3 linked regions of the Sphaerisporangium krabiense genome follow. The protein of the gene in region 2 interacts with the protein of the main gene of each other region in a pairwise test. Links are inferred from orthologs where the notes say so. Each region holds a gene or a part of one and is shown on either strand. Other genes may lie near its edges.

Region 1 (6,406 bases), on a different replicon or contig from region 2:
TCCGGGGAACGTCCGCCCGTGACTCCCGAGCCCCGTCCAGCGGGCACGGACGCGTCCGCGGAGGGCGTCGTCCGCAGTGCGCTCGGCCCCGCGGAGGGGCCGGATCCCCGGCGGGCCAACGGGCGTCACGAGGGCGCCGAGCCGCCGGCGGGCGATGCCGCGCCGGGCGATCCGCGCGGCGTGCCGGGACGGGCCGAGGAACACGCCGAGGCCGGCGCCGCGCCGTCGGACGCCACGAGGAACGGGTCGGGCACGGTGGCCGGCCCGGCCAAGTCGGGGGGCATCCGCACCGGCCGCAACCTCCCGGCCGCGATCGGCGTGGGGCTGGTGCTCGGCGCCGCCGTCATCGGCACGCTCTACACCGTCAAGGCCCTTTTCCTGCTGGTCCTCGCCGCGGCCGTCGGCATCGGCGCGGTCGAGATGGTCCGCGCGCTGGCCGTCCGCGACATCCGGGTGCCGCTGGCGCCGCAGCTCGCCGGGCTGGCCGTCATGATCGCCGGAGCCTACTGGGGCGGCCCGATCTGGCTGCTCGGCGCGTTCACGCTGACCGTTCTGGTCCTGCTCACCACGCGGATGTTCCAGGGCGCGGAGGGGTATGTCAGGGACGCCTCCGCCGGCGTGCTGACCGCGGTGTACCCGTCGCTGATCGCGGGGTTCGTCCCGCTGATGCTGGCCAAGACGGACGGCCCCGACCGGGTGGTGCTGTTCGTCGCCGTCACGGTGTGCAGCGACATCGGCGGCTACTTCGCCGGCATCCTGTTCGGCAGGCACAAGATGTCGGTCATCAGCCCGAAGAAGACCTGGGAGGGCTTCGCCGGGTCGGTGCTGGCCTGCGTGCTGTGCGGCTCGCTCATGATGCGTTTCCTGCTCGACGGCCAGTACTGGCAGGGCGCGGTCATCGGCGTGGTGGCCGCCGTGTGCGCCACGCTCGGCGATCTGGTCGAGTCGGTCATCAAGCGCGATCTCGGCATCAAGGACATGGGTAGCGTGCTCCCGGGGCACGGCGGGCTGATGGACCGGCTGGACTCGCTGCTCGCGACGCTCGTCCCGGTGTGGCTGCTGCTGGCGGCCTTCCTGCCCGGCTGAACGCGCGGATCAGGGGATCCTGCCGGGCAGCGACAGCCCCAGCGCGTCGTGGCCGCGTTCCGCGGCGATCTGGAGCTCGTGGTCGGTCAGCGGGATCAGCCAGAGCCAGCGCACCTCGTCGCCCCCGAACGCGAACCCGGACATGTCCGGCAGCCCTGGCACGGTGTCCAGCATGAGGATCCCCGCGTAGTTCCGGCCGAGCGGGAAGCTGGACGCGTCGCCGTACCAGCGGGCGGTGTGGCCGTGCCCGAGCCAGGTGATCGAGTGCCACGGGTACCGCGCCAGCCACAGGAACAGCTGCGCCGCCTCGGCCGGTTCGTGCCGGGTCGCGACGGCCAGCTCGACGCGGGCGTAGGCGTCGGGCCGGTCGATGTACTGCTCGACGGTGGGCATGCGCTGGCAGCTCATCCCGACCGTGGACAGCACCGTGTACTCGTCGAGCGGCCGCTCGGTGATGCCCACGGTGGGGAGCGTCTCGCCGCCGATGTCCCAGTACCGCCCGGGCGGCCCGACCTTGGTGTCCAGGTGGCTCATCGCGAACTGCTGGAACGACCGCCACGCCCCGTCGCCGCGCCGCCATTCCCAGTACGAGCGCGCCTTGGCGATGCGCGGCGCGAGCCCTTCCAGCGCCTCCTCCAGCGACCAGGCGAACGGTGACTCGCCGATGGCGTCCCGGGCGTACCCGGGCATGCCCTGCTCCAGGTCGGCCCAGCCGGGAATGACCGCCAGGAGATCGCCGTTGCCGTACAGGGCGGCGCCGTCGCCCTCCTCGAACCAGAGCACCTCGAGCTCGTCGGACGTGAACGGCGGCGTGCCCTCGGGGACGCGCGTGTTCGCCCGGGGCATGACGGGGGCCTGGCCGCGGCCGAGCCGGTCGAGATCGACGGAGGAGGGCGCCTGTCCATGGTTGGCGAGCCATACGGCTCCGTGGATCCCGCCGCCGGCGCCGCGAAGGTAAGCTACCGAGGACGCCCCCTCGTACTCGACGGTCACCATGCGACTGCCATAGGGGCTGGTATCGGTGAGGACGACATCGGTGGTGCCCAACGCCTCTCCGCCTTTCCGGTGGACGTCTCCCGTGCGGCCGTGGTCGCAATAGATCACAACGAATGGCTGTCCAGTGCAGCTTCCGGCAAACTGTTAAGAGAAGGACATGTCCGCCGAGCTAACCTTTGTCGCGCCCAGACGTGCGAAACCAGCCCGTCATCTCGCCGACCTCACGATGGCCGAGCGGCGGGCGGCCGTCGCCGAGCTGGGGGAGAAGCCGTTCCGCGCCGAGCAGCTCTCCCGGCACTACTTCGAGCGGCTGACGACCGACGCCGCGCACATGACGGATCTTCCGGCGGCGTCGCGCGAACGCCTGCTGACGCACCTGATGCCCGGCCTGCTCACCTCGGTGCGCGAGATCACCTGTGACGGCGGCACGACCCGCAAGACCCTGTGGCGGCTGTTCGACGGCGCGCTGGTGGAGTCGGTGCTGATGCGCTACCCCGACCGGGTGACCATGTGCGTGTCGTCCCAGGCCGGGTGCGGCATGAACTGCCCGTTCTGCGCCACCGGCCAGGCCGGGCTGACCCGTAACATGTCGACGGCCGAGATCGTCGAGCAGGTCGTCGCCGGGGCCCGCGCGCTGGCCCGCGACGAGGTGCCCGGCGGGCCGGGGCGGGTCAGCAACATCGTCTTCATGGGCATGGGCGAGCCCCTGGCCAACTACAAGGCGGTCATCGGCGCGGTCCGGCGCATCACCGACCCCGCCCCCGAGGGCCTCGGCATCTCGGCGCGCGGCGTCACCGTCTCCACCGTCGGCCTCGTGCCCGCGATCGACAAGCTGGCCGCCGAGGGCCTGCCGGTGACGCTCGCCGTCTCCCTGCACGCCCCCGACGACGAGCTGCGCGACACGCTCGTGCCGGTCAACACCCGCTGGAAGGTGGCCGAGGTCCTGGACGCGGCCTGGCGGTACGCGGCCACCACCAAGCGCCGCGTGTCGATCGAGTACGCGCTGATCAAGGACATCAACGACCACGAGTGGCGGGCCGACCTGCTGGGCCGCCTGCTGAAGGGCCGGCTCGTCCACGTCAACCTGATCCCGCTCAACCCGACGCCGGGCTCCAAGTGGACGGCCTCCCGGCCCGAGGACGAGCGCGCGTTCGTGCGGCGCCTGGAGTCCCACGGCGTGGCGGTCACCGTCCGCGACACCCGCGGCCGGGAGATCGACGGCGCCTGCGGCCAGCTCGCCGCCGCCACCCCGGAGTAGCCCCGCGCGTCAGACCCGGCAGAGGATCTCGCCGTGCAGGACCGCGAACCAGCCGTCCTCGGCCGCGCCCCAGGCGCGCCAGGCGTCCGCGATGCGTTCCAGGTCGGCGCGGGTGGCCAGGCCGTGCGCGATGGCCTGGTCCGCCATGGCGGAGGAGGTGACGCGCTCGGCCCACAGCCCGCTCCACCAGGCGCGCTCCTCCGGGGTGGCGAAGCACCATGACGAGCCGGTCGCGGTGACGTCGGTGAACCCGGCCCGGCGCGCCCACGAGAGCAGCCGGCGGCCGGCGTCGGGTTCGCCGCCGTTGGCGCGCGCCACCCGGTGGTACAGCTCCTGCCACTCGTCCAGGCCGGGGGACGAGGGGTACCACGTGAACGTGGCGTAGTCGGAGTCCCGCGCGGCGACGATCCCGCCGGGGGCGCACACCCGGCGCATCGCGGCCAGCGCCTCCACCGGATCGGCCAGGTGCTGGAGCACCTGGTGGGCGTGCACGACGTCGAAGGACCCGTCGGCGTAGGGCAGCCGGTACACGTCGGCGACCTCGCAGCGCACGTCCGCGAGCCCCCGCTCCGACATCAGCTCCCCGGCTCGCGCCACGACGTCCTGCGCGGTGTCGATCGCCGTGACGGGCCCCGGCGCGACGATCGCGGCGAGGTCCGCCGTGATGGTCCCCGGCCCGCATCCGACGTCGAGCAGCGACATGCCGGACCGCAGGTGCGGCAGCAGGTACGCGGCCGAGTTGTCCGCCGTGCGCCAGGTGTGGGAGCGCAGTACGGACGCGTGATGACCATGGGTGTAAACGGCGGGCGACGACATGGCGACCAACCTCCTCGTGGGGTCAACTACGGGGAAGCCTATTCCGCTGTTCAGTATTTGAGCGAATATGTCTTGAAATGTAAGACGCGGGTAGGCGTAGTGGAGCCCGCAGAAGGAGGGTGGCGGAGGGCCCGGCTACGGCCTCGTGCGGCGCAGGCGCACGTAGACGAGCAGCGCCGCGGCGCACCAGGCGAGGGTGACGGCGGCGAGGCCCGGCAGCGAGGCGGTCAGGAAGGACGGCTCTCCCGCGGCGCGGATCCAGCTGATCAGCGGCACGGTCAGCCAGATCACGGGGGCCAGGCTGATCAGCAGCATCGCGACGTAGACGCCGAGCATGACGAGCGTCGAGGTCGCCTGGTCGCGCAGGATCGGGCGGCTGGACAGCGCGCCGAGCGCGAGCCCGGTGATCAGCGACAGCGCGTGCAGGGCCAGCCCGCCGAGCATGGCCGAACCCCCGGGCATCGCGGCGAAGCCGACGCCGAGCGGCACGAGCACCGCGATGGCGGCGAGCACGACGTTGACCGCGGCCGAGGCGAGCAGGCCGCTCGACACCTCGCGGCCGGGCCGTCCCACGGCCGTCACCGAGATCAGCCGCTGGACGTCCGGCTCGGTGTCGAGCAGGCCGCGCGTCGCCCAGGCGAAGACCGGGACGAGCAGCGCGGCCGAGTCGCCGTAGGAGGAGAGCTCGTGACCGGCCAGGACCCGCGTCGAGTACAGGATGATGAGGATGGCGAGCAGGCCCACGAACGGCTGGACGATCCGGTGCGACCGCAGGTACGCGTTGATCTTGAACCGGACGAGCGACAGGGTCGGCTTCATCACGCTGCTCCGGGGTGGGCGGGGGGTGTCATGGGCGGGTCAGGGGCCTGTCATGGACGCAGGCGCGCGTCGTAGCCGTCGGCGCGGAGCCTGCGCGCCACGGTCTCGGCCTCGCCGGCGTCGACGAGCACCTCGATGACCGTTTTGCCGGACACATCCCCGGACACATTCCCGGACGCGGCCGGCGCCTCCTCCGGCGGTGAGAGGGTCGCCGTCCCCGAGGCGCGCACGGCGTGCTCGCCGAGGCCCGCGGGGTGGGGGAGCGCGGCGTGCCCGCCGGGGCGCGGATCGGGGGAGGCCGTCGGAGGCGTCTCGTCGGCCGAAAGGACTCGGACGGCATTGTGCTCGACGGCCAGCCGGGTCAGCCCGGGATACTCCGCGAGGCCGCTCTGGTGGTCGCTGACCACCACGATGCCCCCGCCCGCCGCGACCTCCTCGATGATGCGCGGCAGCTCGGCGCGGGTCTGGGCGTCAAGGCCGGAGAACGGCTCGTCCATGACCAGCAGCCCCGGCGGGGCCAGCAGGGCCTGGGCCAGCCCCACCTTGTGGGCGCTGCCCTTGGACAGGTCGCCGAGCGGCACGTCCAGCAGCGGCGCCATGCCGAGGCGCTCCGCCCAGGGCGCGATCGCCGAGGCGGGAACGCCCCGGACCGCGGCCATCTGCGACAGATAGGCGCTGACCGTGAACGGCTGTTCGACGGGGAAGATCTCGGGGGCGTACCCGACGACCGGGGGACGGCCGGAGACCGTTCCGCGGGTGGGGCGCGTCGTGCCGGCCAGCAGACGCAGCAGCGTCGACTTCCCGGCGCCGTTGCGGCCCGTGACCTCGGCGACCGTGCCGGGGGGCAGGTCGAGACGCACGTCGTGCAGCACCCAGGGGGCGCGGCGGGCGTAGCGGAAGGAAAGGTTCGCAAGCCGCATAGATCACAGAGCTTACCCCGGTCGGCTTACTTTCTGGATTTCCAGCAGTCATGGCCGGAAAATGGGAAAGACGAGACGGATGCGGGGGCTGTGAACCGGGAGGACGCGGCTTGAACCGCTTTCCACGTGTGCTTGCGGTACGCACCGGATACGACCCGGATCAGGTCGACGCCCTGATCCGCCGTATCGAGGCGACTCTTGGCAGAGGAACGCTGGAGGGTCCGCCGGTGACACCCGACGAGATACGCATGGCGGGCTTCACGGTCAGGCGGGGCGGCTACAACGAGCTGGCGGTCGACTACGCGCTCGACGCCTTCCTGGTGGCCGTGGAGACGCTGCCCGCGCGCCCCGCCGCGCCGGCCGCGGAGCCCTGGCCGACGAGCGGGACGGTGCGTCCTGGGCCCCCTCAGGCCGCCCCCACGCCGCACGGCTTCCCGTACGCCGGGCCGATCGGCGCGAGGGCGGTGGACCCGGCCGAGGAGGACGCGCCCACCCTGCCCGGGATGCCGGC
Region 2 (6,313 bases):
CTTCTCCTGAGCCGTCTCGGAGTCCTGGGACGCCTTACGGTCCTGAGCGGCCTTCGGCTTCTCGGCGCCGTCCTCGGAGCGCGCGGGCGCGCGGCCGGCGACGCTCTCGTCCTGCGCCTTCTCCGGCTCGGACTTCGCCTCGACCGGTCGCGCGGCCACGACGACGATCGGGTCGTCGTCCTCGTCCTCCTTGGCGGAGGGCTCGGGGCCGGCGGGGTCCGGGCGCTGGAAGGCGTTGAACGGGCTGGACGCCTCGGGGACCACCGGCGCGTTGAAGGAGATCACCGGCCGCGCGGGCCGGGACGGAGCCTCGGCGGGCGTCGGCCGCGGGGGCGTGGGCTTGGAGGGGGCGGGCTCGGCGGGAGCGTCCGCGGCCGGGCGCGGGGGGACGGAAGGCGGCCGTACGGGACGGGTTTCCTCGGAGCGGTACTCGCCGGAGGACTCCGCGCGCGACGCGACGGGGCGGTCGGCCGGCGGAGGCGTGGCGGGGCGGTCGGCGGACGAGGGCGCCGCGGGGCGGCCGGCGGGGGCGGACGCCGCGGCCTTGGGGGTGTCCACGGAGGAGATGACGACCGGGTCCGCGGCCGGGGGGATGACGATGGGGTTCGCGACCGGCGGGCGCGGGGCCTCCAGAGACGGACGGGGCCCTTCCAGCGACGGAACGGAGGAGGACGGCGACGTCTGTGAGGAGGTCTCCAGCGACGGCCTGGAGGAGGACCGCGTCGGCCGCTCGACCGTGGCCGACCACTGCGGCGTGTCCAGGGAGACGACCGGTTCGGCCTTCAGAGGGGCGTTGACGGGCTGGGCGCCGTCGGGCAGGCAGGTGGTGCAGGGAGAGAAGCCCTCCTCGCGGGCCTCCTCGTAGGTGAGCTCCTCGGTCTGGCGGCCGGAGAGCTGGCGGCACCCGGCCTGGTGGAACCGCTTGCGCCCGGGGACGACGAAGACGATCGCGTCGGGAGCGAGCCTGCCACTCGCCCCCGCGACCGTCGCGGTCGCGGGAAACGCGGGCGGCGCGGCCAGGGTGGCCGTGGGATGCGCCATCTGGGGTGTGGCCATGGGGCGGGCCACGGGGGAGGCGGGCCCTCGCGGCGGGGCCGCTGAGGAGGCCACCGCCCCGGGTCGGGCCATCAGGCCATCGGCGACGCCCGCTCCGGCCGGGGGCATGTGCGGCGTCGCCGCCGGCACGCCGCCGGAGGGGAAGAGCTCATGGCGTCGCAGCAGGGCGCCGATCATCAGGAAGACCGCGGACAGCACGCTGACCACGATCGACCACATGACCAGGACCGCTGTTCCGGTCACAACGCCCGCGACCAGGAGGCCGAAGGCGAGCACGACCAGAATGGCGCTGAGGTAGATCACAGATACTCCCGGTCACGGGCCGGAAAGAGCCGACCCGTTACTTTAACGGCGATCGTTGTGAGGGCCGTCGACTCCCTGGAAGGCGCCGGAGTGCTGTGCGGGCTCGGGACCGAACGGGTTGTTCTGGGGGCCGGGGATCTGGGGCTGGCCACCGGGGGCGCCGGCGTGGGACATGGCGGGGGCGCCGCCCATCTGCGCGCCGACGACGGGGAAGGCGCCGCTGCCCTCGGCGGAGACGTTCAGCTCGGCGAGCTGGTTCTCCAGGTACAGCTTGAGCCTGCTGCGGTACTCGCGCTCGAAGCTGCGCAGCTCGTCGACCTTGCGCTCCAGCTCGTCGCGGGTCTGGACCAGCGAGCCCATGGCCTGGCGGTGGCGCTCCTGGGCGTCGCGCTCCAGCGTCTCGGCGCGGGCGCGGGCGTCGCCGATGATCTGCTCGGCCTGGCGGCGGGCCTTGCCGAGGATCTCGTCGGCCTCGCGGCGGGCGCGGGTGACGGTCTCGTCCGCCTCGCGGCGGGCGTCGGCGATGGCCTGGTCCGCGGTCTGCTGCGCGAGGGCGAGCACGCGGGCCGCGGTGTCCATGTTGTCCTCGGCGGGCGGCATTCCCATGCCGACGGGCACCGGCTCGGGCCTGATCGGCTCGGGGGCCTTCATGGGCTCCGGCTGGGGCATCATCATCTCGGGCTTGGGCTCGGCCACGGGGGCGGGCGCCATGCTCATGCCCATGCCGCCGGGCACCTTGCCCCGCAGGCACTCGGTCAGCTTCGCCCGAAGCTCCTCGTTCTCCTGGATGAGGCGGTCGAGCTCGGCCTCCACTTCGTCGAGGAAGGCGTCGACCTCTTCCTCGTCGTACCCCGGCCTCAGCCGGGTGGTACTGAACTGCTTGTTCCGCACATCAGCGGGCGTCAGCGGCATTTCGGTCTCCTTGGCGCGCTCGGAGTCTGTCCGGAGGACGGTACCCGATCAAAGCGCGGACACGATCTGGATCATGACCAAGACCACAATGAACAGCACTGTGAAGCTTAGGTCAAAGGCCACCGTACCCAACCGGAGGGGCGGAATGAAACGGCGGAGGAACTTGAGCGGAGGGTCGGTCACGGTGTACGTGGCCTCGGCGAGCACGAGCACGACACCACGTGGATGCCATGAACGGGCGAACGCCTGCACCGTCTCGAAGATCATTCTGCCGATCAGGAGCACGAGATAGATCGACAGGATCGCGACCACGATCTCTCTAAGAACCCCCACGGTCGCGTCCTGCCTCCGTTCCGCGCTGCCGGCCTCGGTCGGGGTGGGCCCTGTGGGCCAAGCTGGTCGTGCCGGCCGTGTCCGGCCGTGAACTGTTCATGGTGGAACTCTAGCTCTGATTGAAGAACCCGCGTTCCGCGATTCGGGCCTTGTCCTCGGCGGTCACCTCGACATTGGCTGGGGACAACAGGAACACCTTGTTCGTAACACGTTCAATGCTTCCATGTAGGCCAAAAACCAGACCTGCCGCGAAATCGACAAGCCGCTTCGCGTCACTGTCGACCATCTCGGTCAAGTTCATGATGACGGGTGTGCCCTCACGGAAGTGCTCCCCGATCGTACGCGCCTCGTTGTACGTGCGGGGGTGAAGCGTGGTGATCCGCGCCAGATCGGTCGTACGGCGCTCGGCGACCGCCGCCCCCGCCCGGGGTGCCGGGACCGGGGTCTCGGTCTCCTCCGGGCCGTCTTGGGGCGTTCCAAGCCCACGCTCGTCGCCACGCCGCCGGTCGACGTACTCGTCGGGGTAGTCCTCGTCCTCGGCGTAAGTGCCATAATCCGGGTAGCGGTCGTCCTCCACGAGACCGAGGTAGACCGCCATCTTGCGCATCGCGCCGGCCATCGCTACGTCGTCCTCCTGCTCACGGTCGCCGTACCCAGGGCAACCTAAGGCACCGCCATCGACCTCGGATACATGGACATCAAGGTCCACTCGGGGGGACATTACCTGACGAAGGGCTTCCGGCGACCGAGCAACGCCGTACCGACACGCACGTGTGTCGCTCCGTGGGCGATGGCCTCGGCCAGATCTCCGCTCATTCCGGCCGATACGACCGTCGCTCCTGGATGATCGGCCCGCAGGGCCTCGGACAGGTCGCGCAACCGCGCGAACGCGGGGGCGGGGTCGGCGCCGAGCGGCGCCACGGCCATGACGCCGCCGAGCACCAGGCCCTCCGCGCCGGCGATGGCGTCCGCCAGCGGCGCGAGCCCCTCGGGGGCGACCCCTCCCCTGCCGGGCTCGTCCCCGAGGGCGACCTGCACCAGGCAGGTGAGGCGGCGCCCCGCCCGGACGGCCTCGCGGGAGAGCGCCCCGGCCAGGCGCTCCCGGTCCACCGAGTGGATCACATCGGCGTAGGAGACGACGGACCTGGCCTTGTTGGTCTGCAACTGGCCGACGAAGTGCCAGGTCAGCGAGAGGTCCGCGCAGTCGGCCGCCTTGGGCGCCGCCTCCTGGTCGCGGTTCTCGCCGACGTCGCGGACGCCGAGGGCGGCCAGGATCCGCACGTCGGAGGCGGGGTAGGTCTTGCTGATCGCCACGAGCGTGACCTCGCCGCGCGCGCGGCCCGCGGCCTCGCAGGCGTCCGCGATGCGGCGCTCGACCTCGGCGAGGCCCGCGGCGATCTCGTCGCGCCGCGTCGTGTGGGTGTCGTTCACGTGGGGGTCCGCGTCACTTCGGTGGTCGGTACGGGTGGCCGGGCATCAGCGTACGGGCCGCGCGGGACCCCGGCCGCGCCGCCCCCGCCGCCGCGGCGCGCGCCCCCGTACGGGTGGCGCGCGCCGGGGGCTCACTTCAGGAAGTCGGGGACGTCCAGCTCCTCCTCCTGCTCCTCGAAGACCACCGGACGGCGCCGGGCGGGCTCGGAGACGCGGGAGGTGATGGGGGTGGGCGGCTCGGGCGCCGGCCGCGGGATCGACACCGGGCTCTGGGGCTCGGCGTGCGGGGCGGGCTCGGCGGCCTCCCGCGCGAAGGGAGCGGGCGCCGGGGCGGGCTCGGGGGCCGGGACGGGCTCGGGCGCCACCGGGGCGGCCTGCGGCACCGGGTGCGGGGCCGAGTGCACCGGGGCGGGATGCGCCGGGGCGGGGTGCGCCGGTGCCGTGCTCGCCGGGGCGGCGTGCGAGGCCGGCAGCGGGCGGACCGGGGCGGGGCGCTCGGCGCGCGACGGCTCGGCCTTGGGCGGCTGCGGGGCCGGCTGCGGGGCCGGGGCGGCGGCGCGGGCCGGGGACGCGGCGGGCGGCGGGGTCTGCGGGGCGGGCCTCGCGGCCGCCTGCGGGCGCGCCATCGGCTGCGCGGCCGGCTGGTTCTCCGCCCCGGGCTCGTCGAACCCGGCGGCGATCACCGTGACGCGGACCTCGTCGCCGAGGGCGTCGTCGATCACCGTGCCGAAGATGATGTTGGCGTCCAGGGCCGCGGCGTTGGACACGAGCTGGGCCGCCTCGTTGATCTCGAAGAGGCCGAGGTCGGAGCCGCCGGCGATGGACAGCAGCACGCCGTGGGCGCCGTCGATGCTGGCCTCCAGCAGCGGGCTGGAGACCGCCATCTCGGCCGCGGCCACCGAGCGGTCGTCGCCGCGGGCGTGGCCGATGCCCATGAGGGCCGACCCCGCGCCGGACATGACCGACTTGACGTCCGCGAAGTCGAGGTTGATCAGGCCGGGCGTGGTGATCAGGTCGGTGATGCCCTGGACACCGGACAGCAGGACCTGGTCGGCCGCCTTGAAGGCGTCCAGCACGCTGACCTGGCGGTCGGAGATCGACAGCAGCCGGTCGTTGGGGATGACGATCAGCGTGTCGACCTCGTCGCGCAGGGTCTCTATGCCGGCCTCGGCCTGCATGGCCCTGCGGCGGCCCTCGAAGCTGAAGGGCCGGGTGACGACGCCTATGGTGAGCGCGCCGAGCGAGCGGGCGATGTTCGCCACCACGGGCGCGCCGCCGGTGCCGGTGCCGCCGCCCTCGCCCGCCGTGACGAAGACCATGTCGGCGCCCTTGAGGACCTCTTCGATCTCTTCGCGGTGGTCCTCGGCGGCCTTGCGTCCGACCTCGGGGTTGGCCCCCGCGCCGAGGCCCCGCGTGAGCTCGCGCCCGACGTCCAGCTTGACGTCGGCGTCACTCATCAGCAGCGCCTGGGCGTCGGTGTTGATGGCGATGAACTCGACGCCCTTGAGTCCCTCCTCGATCATCCGGTTCACGGCGTTCACTCCGCCGCCGCCGATGCCGACGACCTTGATGACCGCGAGGTAGTTCTGCGGTGCTGCCACGACGAGGGGCCTTTCCGCTCGTTTACTTGCATTACGTGAAGCCCGAAACGGTGCCGGACCTTCTTGTTTAACTCTCACCCTCAAGTTGAGATTTAGAGTTATGTCAACCTGAGGAATGATACGGACAGTAGGGTTGCCCGTCCCCCAGGGTCAACTCACCGCGCCGCAAGCGCGCCCGGCGTGTTGCCGCCTGTCCCTTTCGCTCCTGCGGCTTCCCGCCGGGCTGTGGGACAGGTCACTTGATCGTCACGACGTCCGGAGAGCTGACGTCGTACCGCTGGGCGGGGCGTTCCAGCAGCGTGAGCGCGATGCGCGCCTTGTCGCGCGTGCGCTCTGCCCCTCCCCACATGATCGTACGGCCGTCGCCGAGCCGGAGCGAGACATCCGCGGCGGATGTCGCGCTCACGGTCCTGATCATGCGGGTCAGATCCTCGGGAAGCCCGCCGGCGACCTTGAGCGCCGCCATGGTGGCGGGGTCGCCCGCGGCGAAGCGGGGCACCTGGAGCGCGGGCAGGCCGAACGGCGCCGAGCCCTTGGTCTCTATCACCACGGCGTGCCGGTCGACGACCGCCGCCGCGCCGCCCCAGGGGACGACGGCGACGGGCCTGCGCTCGGCCACGCGGACCTTGAGCGTGTCCGGCCAGGCCCGCTCCACGGTGGCGGACTCCACCCGGCGC
Region 3 (6,256 bases), on a different replicon or contig from region 2:
GTGGCGATCGTGATCAACAAGGTGTCGCCAGGGGTGGCCGTGACGGTCGGGCTGGGGCTCGCGGTGGCGTGCGTCGTGGTGGCGGGCATGCTGAAGCGGCCCTTCGCCTACATCGCGGGCAGCGTGGTGCAGGTCCTGGCCATCGCGACCGGGTTCCTCGTCCCGATCATGTTCTTCCTCGGCGTGGTGTTCGCCGCGCTGTGGATCACGGCGATATTCGTCGCTCGGCGTGTCGAGGGCGTGACTTAACGCTAAAGTCGGCCGGTATGGCCGTCCCCCCAATCCAGGCCACGGGCCTCACGGCTCTCGGCCGGGTCAATCGCATACCGCTCGTGCTCGACGTGATCGTCGGGCTGCTGACCGCCGTCGCCCTTCCGCTGGCGATGGTGGCCGTCCCGAACACCATCTCGGTGGTCTCCGCCCTGCTGCCTCCGGACATCGCCGGGGTCGGCGTCCTGCGCGCCCACGGGCTCGCCCTGCCGGTGATGCTCTGCGTGGTGCCGCTCACCGCCGCGGCGCTCGGGCGGTTCTCACCCGCCCCCGTCCTGCTCGCGGGACTGGTGCTGCTGGGCGTGGCCGACGTGGCCGGAGGCTACGCCGGCTCGGCCGTGGCGGTCGGGGTCCTCAGGGCCCTGCACGGCGCGGCCGCGGGCATGCTCGTCCCCGCCACTCTCGCCGCCTGCCGGGGACGGTCCGCCTCCTCGCGCGGGGTGCTGGTCTCCGTCTGGGCGGCGGCCCTGGCGGGGGCCCTACTGACCGCTCAGGCGCTGGCGCTGTGGCCGCTGGACCAGGTGACGTCGTGGCGGGTCACGCTGCAGCCGTACCCGATGCTGACGGGGGTGGCGCTCGCGCTGGCCGCGGCCTACTTCGCGATCAGCCGTCTCACCGGAGAGGACGCCCGGACCGCGGAGGACGGTCGGTCGGTGCGGGTGCTGTTCACGCTGGGCCCTTCCGCCGGCGTCGCGCTGCTCGCTCTCGGCACCACGTTCGGGTGGCCGCCGTGGTCGATCGTCGTGGCCGCCGCGGTGGCGGTGGCGGTGCTGCTGACGCCGGCGTGCGCGGGGCGGGCCGGAGGGCCGGCAGGGCGGGCGCTCGCGTTCGTGATGGTCGCCGTCGGCCTGGTGGTGCTGCCGACGGCCGCGCAGGTCACCTACGTGGAGCTGGGCGGCCTCGGCGGGCCGGGGCTGTCGGGCCTGTGGGCGCCGTTCGGGCTGGCCGTGCTGCTCGTGCTGGCCACCTGCTTCGTCCCGCGGGTCGCGGGCCGGTTCGGTGAGGTTCCGGCGTCCAAGCTCGCCGCCGGAGGGCTGGTGGCCATGGTGGCCGGGCTGTGCGCGATCCGGCTGCTGGTGCCGGCGCCTTCGGGCATGCCGCTGCTCGTGCCGTTCGTGCTGCTCGCGGGCGGCGCGGCGGTGGCGGTCGCGTCGGCCGTCCGCGCGGTGCCCTTGTCCACGGCGTTGTCCGCCCTGTCCCTCTGCCTGCCGGCCGTTCTCAGCGGCTTCCTGCTCGGAACGGGTATCCAAGTGGAACGATTGCATGCGCTCAGCACGTCGGGTGAGGTCACCTCGCAGGCGATGGCCGACGGGTTCGTCGAGGCGCTGCACGTCTGGGCGCTGGTCGCCGGGTTCGCCGTGGTCGTCATCCTGGTACTGGGGGCGGTGCTGGCGACCCGCTCGGCCGATCGGGCCCTGGGGGACGTCCCGGCCGACGCCGTGACCGACGTCCCGCCGCGGGGAATGGAGGACGGCGCGGACGAGGGCGGTCACGACCGGGCGGCGGCCGGCGCGGCGACCGACGCGGCGACCGGCGCGGCCGGCGGGTCCGCGGGCCCGGAGGAGGCGGGCCGGGCGGCGGGCGAGGAGGACGCCGGCGGCGGCCCGGAGACGTCGATGATCCCGGTGGTGCCCGCGCCCACCCGGTCCCCCGAGGCGGGCGGCGGCGAGGACGGCCGGGAAGGGGACGGCGAGGGGTCCGCGGGCCGGTAAGCTGCGCACACGCTTCCCCTCTCGCCGGCCGTCTCGCGTGGCGCCTGGCGTTGACAATGAAGGAGATTCCCGTGTCCGAGCGCACGCTTGTCCTGATCAAGCCCGACGGTGTCCGCCGCGGCCTCATCGGTGACGTGATCGCCCGCGTGGAGCGCAAGGGCCTCAAGGTCGTGGCCTTGGAACTTCGCACGCTCGACGTGGAGACGGCCAAGGCGCACTACGCCGAGCACGCGGAGAAGCCCTTCTTCGGCGAGCTCGTCGAGTTCATCACCTCCGGGCCGCTGGTGGCCCTGGTGCTGGAGGGGCCGCGCGCGATCGAGGCGTTCCGCTCGCTGGCCGGCGCCACCGACCCGGTGAAGTCGGCGCCGGGCACGATCCGCGGCGACCACGCGCTGGAGATCGGCGAGAACGTCGTGCACGGCTCCGACTCGCCGGAGTCGGCCGCCCGCGAGGTCAAGCTCTTCTTCCCCGACCGTTTCTGAGCGATGGACGTTCCCGGCTCCCGCGAGGGCCGGGTGGGACGGGCCCCGGCGCGCACGGCGCGCCGGGGCCCGTTCGTTGGAGGGTGTTTCCGCAGGTCCCCGCCGTGTGATCAGGTGAGTGCGACAAGATTTTCCCCGGCGGGGCGGCTCGTTGCCCGCGCGAGTGGGTACGTTCCGTTACGATTCGAATGCGAATCGTAATCTCTCGCGAACGACCTGTAGGAAGGTTTCCTTCCCCATGGGCAGCAAGCTGGCATTCCTCGGCCGTGACATGGCCGTCGACCTCGGCACCGCCAACACGTTGGTGTACGTGCGGGGGCGCGGCATCGTGCTCAACGAGCCGTCGGTGGTGGCGATCAACACGACCACCGGCAAGATCGTGGCAGTGGGCATCGAGGCCAAGAGGATGATTGGCCGGACGCCCGGGAACATCGTGGCGATACGCCCGCTGAAGGACGGCGTGATCGCCGACTTCGACGTCACGGAGCGCATGCTCCGCTATTTCATCCAGCGCGTGCACAAACGGCGGCACTTCGCCAAGCCGCGCATCATCGTCGCCGTCCCGAGCGGGATCACCGGCGTCGAGCAGCGGGCCGTCAAGGAGGCCGGCTACCAGGCCGGGGCGCGCCGGGTGTACATCATCGAGGAGCCGATGGCCGCCGCGATCGGCGCGCGGCTGCCCGTCCACGAGCCGACCGGCAACATGGTGGTCGACATCGGCGGCGGCACCACCGAGGTCGCGATCATCTCCATGGGCGGCATCGTGACCAGCCAGTCGATCCGCGTGGGCGGCGACGAGCTGGACCAGGCCATCATCGCGTTCGCCAAGAAGGAGTACTCCCTGATGCTCGGGGAGCGCACCGCCGAGGAGATCAAGATCGCGATCGGCTCCGCCTGCCCGATGGGGGACGACTGTCACGCCGAGATCCGCGGCCGTGACCTGGTCACCGGCCTGCCGAAGACGATCGTGGTGTCGGCGGACGAGATCCGCAAGGCGACCGAGGAGCCGCTGAAGTCCATCATCGACGCGGTGAAGTCGACGCTGGACAAGTGCCCGCCCGAGCTGTCCGGCGACCTGATGGACCGGGGTGTGGCCCTCACCGGCGGCGGGGCGCTGCTGAAGGGCATGGACGACCGTCTGCGCGACGAGACCGGCATGCCGATCCATCTCGTGGAGAACGCCCTGGACTCGGTGGCGCTCGGCTCGGGCAAGTGCGTCGAGGAGTTCGAGGTCCTGCAACAGGTCCTGGTGCCCGAACCGAGACACTGACCACATCGATGGAGCCGAGAGACCGATGAGGGATACGCGCCGTGCGCGGTTGATCCTTGGCCTGCTGCTGGCCGCGGCGCTCGTCCTGATCACCGTCGACCACCGCCAGCGCGACGACTCCCTGTTCGAGCCGGTGCGCTCGCTGGCGTCATCGCTGTTCGGCGTGGCCGAGCGTGCCGGGACGAACGTGGTGGGGCCGATGGGCGACCTCGTCGACACCTACGCCTCCGCCGGCGAGTACAAGCGGCAGATCGCGGCGGTGCGCGCGGAGAACTCCCGCCTGCGGCGCGAGCTGACCGCGCGCACGCTCGACCGGCAGCGGTCCGAGCAGCTCACGCGCATGCTCGGGCTGTCGGGCCTCGGCGGGTACCGCGTGGTCGCGGCCCAGGTGATCGCGAGGCGCGGCGTCCCGGGGTTCGAGGAGGCGGTCGAGATCGACGCGGGGTCGGGCGACGGCGTGCGGCCGGACATGACCGTGCTGAACGGGGACGGCCTGGTGGGGCGGATCGCCCACACCGGGCCCGGCACCTCCACGGTGGTCCTGCTGACCGATCCGGCCTCGACGGCGGGGGCGCGCATGGAGGGCGGCAACCAGGTGGGCGTGGTGACGGGCCTCGGCCCGGCCGCGGAGAGCCGTCTGATCCGCTTCCGGTTGCTGGACTCGGCGGCGTCGCTGTCGGCGGGGCGCCGCATCGTGAGCTTCGGGTCGGAGAACGGCGTGCCGTACGCGCCGGGCCTGCCGGTGGGGGTGATCGAACGCGTGGAGCCGACGCCGGGCGAGCTGACCCGGGTGGCCTACGCCAGGCCGTTCGTCGACTTCGCGGCGCTGGACGTGGTCGGGGTGGTCGTGAAGGCGCCGCGCCGCGATCCACGGGACGCCATGCTCCCGCCCGCGCCTCCGCCGCCCAAGAAGCAGGCCCGCGCGCCCGCTCCTCCCGCCGCGCCGCCCCCCTCGGCGCCGGCCCCCGCGCCCTCGCCGTCCGCGACGACGCGCGAGGACCGCCGGGAGGAGCGCCGGGGTGAGCCCCGGGACGAACGACGGGACGGGCGGCAGGAGGAGCGCCGCGAGGAGAGGCGGGAAGAGCGGCGCGGCGAGCGGCGGGAGGACCCCGGCGAGCGACCACGGCGCGAGGAGGACGGCGAGGCGAGGCGGCGCGGCGCGCACGCCCGGCACGCCCCGCCGGCCCGCCGGGCGCCACGGGCCCACCGGCCCGCGCGCGAGAAGCGTGACGGACATGACGGCCGTGCGGGGCACGGGCGGGACCGAGCGGGCGGGAGGACGTGACACAGTGCTCCGAGCGATCACGGCGGTGCTGCTCGCCGGCCTCATCATGATCGTGCAGGTGAGCATCGTGAACCGCCTCCCCCTTCCCGGGGGTGGAGCCCCTGACCTGGTGCTCCTCGGCGTGGTGATGTTCGCCCTGGCACGCGGGCCGGTGCCCGGGGCCGCCGCGGGCTTCGCCATGGGCCTGGCCGCCGACGTGCTGCCGCCCTCGGCGCACGTCATGGGCCAGTACGCGCTGGTGTTCTGCCTGGTGGGCTACGCGGTGGGGCGTGCCGCCGAGCGGGCGCCGGGGGCGTCGGCGGTCACGGTGATCGTCGCGGTCATGGTCGCGCCGCTCCTGGCGGCCGGGGTCGGCGGGCTGCTCGGCGACCCGCGGGCCGACTGGCACACGCTGCCGCGCGTGTGGCCGGTCCTGGTCATGTACAACCTGGCGGTCGCGGCGGCGGTGTTCTGGGGGGTCTCGCGGTTCTCCGCGCGCCGCCACCGGCGCGAGGCCGTCCCCACGGGGGCCTACCCGGTTCGGAGGCACGTGTGACCCGTGTCCGCGCCCGGCTGGTCGTGCTGCAGTTCCTGGTCCTGACGCTGCTGGCGGTGCTGACCGTGCGGCTGTGGCAGGTGCAGGTCGTGCACGGGTCGCAGTTCGTGGTCGCGGCGACCGAGACCCGCACCCGCGACGTCATCGTCCCGGCCGTGCGCGGGCAGATCCTGGACGCCTCGGGGCGTCCCTTGGTGCGCAACCGCGCCTCGCTGGTGGTCTCGGTGGACCGCGCCGAGTTCGAGCGCATGCGAGACGGCGGCGCCGCGGTGCTGAAACGCCTCGGGGCGGTGCTGGGCCGTCCGCTGAAGGAGCTGCGCCAGCGCATCCGCCCGTGCGGGCCGAAGGTGCACCGTCCGTGCTGGCCCGGCTCCCTCTACTCGCAGATCCCCATCGACGACGACGTCTCCACCCGGCAGGCCCTGCAGATCCTGGAGCGCCAGGAGGACTTCCCAGGGGTCGTCGCCGAGGTGCAGGCCGTCCGCGACTATCCCCTCGGGACGGGCGCGTCCCAGACGCTCGGCTACCTGCAGCCGGTCACCGAGGAGGAGCTGAAGAAGCGCTCCAAGCTCAAGGCGAACTTCTCCGGCGTCGACCTGGTCGGCAGGGACGGCCTGGAGTACGTCTACGACGAGGCGTTGCGCGGCCAGTCCGGCCTGCGCCGGGTCCAGGTCGACCGCATGGGCAAGGTGCTCGGCGTCG

Evidence for each region.
Region 1: the proteins of ftsZ (region 2) and rlmN interact in binary tests that used the Escherichia coli proteins (3 or more experiments, as listed by UniProt). The link is inferred for Sphaerisporangium krabiense from one-to-one orthologs.
Region 3: the proteins of ftsZ (region 2) and BJ981_RS28355 interact in binary tests that used the Escherichia coli proteins (3 or more experiments, as listed by UniProt). The link is inferred for Sphaerisporangium krabiense from one-to-one orthologs.

Annotation. Positions count from the first base shown.
Region 1 is NZ_JACHBR010000002.1:5,911-12,316, forward strand. The notes cover bases 1,298-4,289. They hold rlmN (dual-specificity RNA methyltransferase RlmN), read left to right. Parts: upstream 1,298-2,239; coding sequence 2,240-3,340; downstream 3,341-4,289. Other genes in these bases: BJ981_RS28150 (suppressor of fused domain protein), read right to left, coding at 1,298-2,133; BJ981_RS28160 (methyltransferase domain-containing protein), read right to left, coding at 3,350-4,156. Also shown: BJ981_RS28145 (phosphatidate cytidylyltransferase), read left to right, coding at 19-1,086; more of BJ981_RS28150, read right to left, coding at 1,096-1,297; BJ981_RS28165 (hypothetical protein), read right to left, coding at 4,292-4,975; BJ981_RS28170 (ABC transporter ATP-binding protein), read right to left, coding at 5,026-5,895; BJ981_RS39450 (DivIVA domain-containing protein), read left to right, coding at 6,123-6,406.
Region 2 is NZ_JACHBR010000001.1:5,706,151-5,712,463, reverse strand. The notes cover bases 3,402-6,300. They hold ftsZ (cell division protein FtsZ), read right to left. Parts: upstream 5,637-6,300; coding sequence 4,167-5,636; downstream 3,402-4,166. Other genes in these bases: BJ981_RS25005 (cell division protein FtsQ/DivIB), read right to left, coding at 5,872-6,300; BJ981_RS25015 (YggS family pyridoxal phosphate-dependent enzyme), read right to left, coding at 3,402-4,035. Also shown: BJ981_RS25035 (hypothetical protein), read right to left, coding at 1-1,359; BJ981_RS25030 (DivIVA domain-containing protein), read right to left, coding at 1,402-2,271; BJ981_RS25025 (YggT family protein), read right to left, coding at 2,320-2,604; BJ981_RS25020 (cell division protein SepF), read right to left, coding at 2,714-3,223; more of BJ981_RS25015, read right to left, coding at 3,325-3,401; more of BJ981_RS25005, read right to left, coding at 6,301-6,313. UniProt on the Escherichia coli protein: Essential cell division protein that forms a contractile ring structure (Z ring) at the future cell division site. The regulation of the ring assembly controls the timing and the location of cell division.
Region 3 is NZ_JACHBR010000002.1:58,317-64,572, forward strand. The notes cover bases 1,877-4,718. They hold BJ981_RS28355 (rod shape-determining protein), read left to right. Parts: upstream 1,877-2,702; coding sequence 2,703-3,734; downstream 3,735-4,718. Other genes in these bases: BJ981_RS28345 (hypothetical protein), read left to right, coding at 1,877-1,982; ndk (nucleoside-diphosphate kinase), read left to right, coding at 2,039-2,464; mreC (rod shape-determining protein MreC), read left to right, coding at 3,760-4,718. Outside these bases: BJ981_RS28340 (DUF4233 domain-containing protein), read left to right, coding at 1-249; more of BJ981_RS28345, read left to right, coding at 267-1,876; more of mreC, read left to right, coding at 4,719-5,019; rod shape-determining protein MreD, read left to right, coding at 5,024-5,554; mrdA (penicillin-binding protein 2), read left to right, coding at 5,551-6,256. UniProt on the Escherichia coli protein: Forms membrane-associated dynamic filaments that are essential for cell shape determination. Acts by regulating cell wall synthesis and cell elongation, and thus cell shape.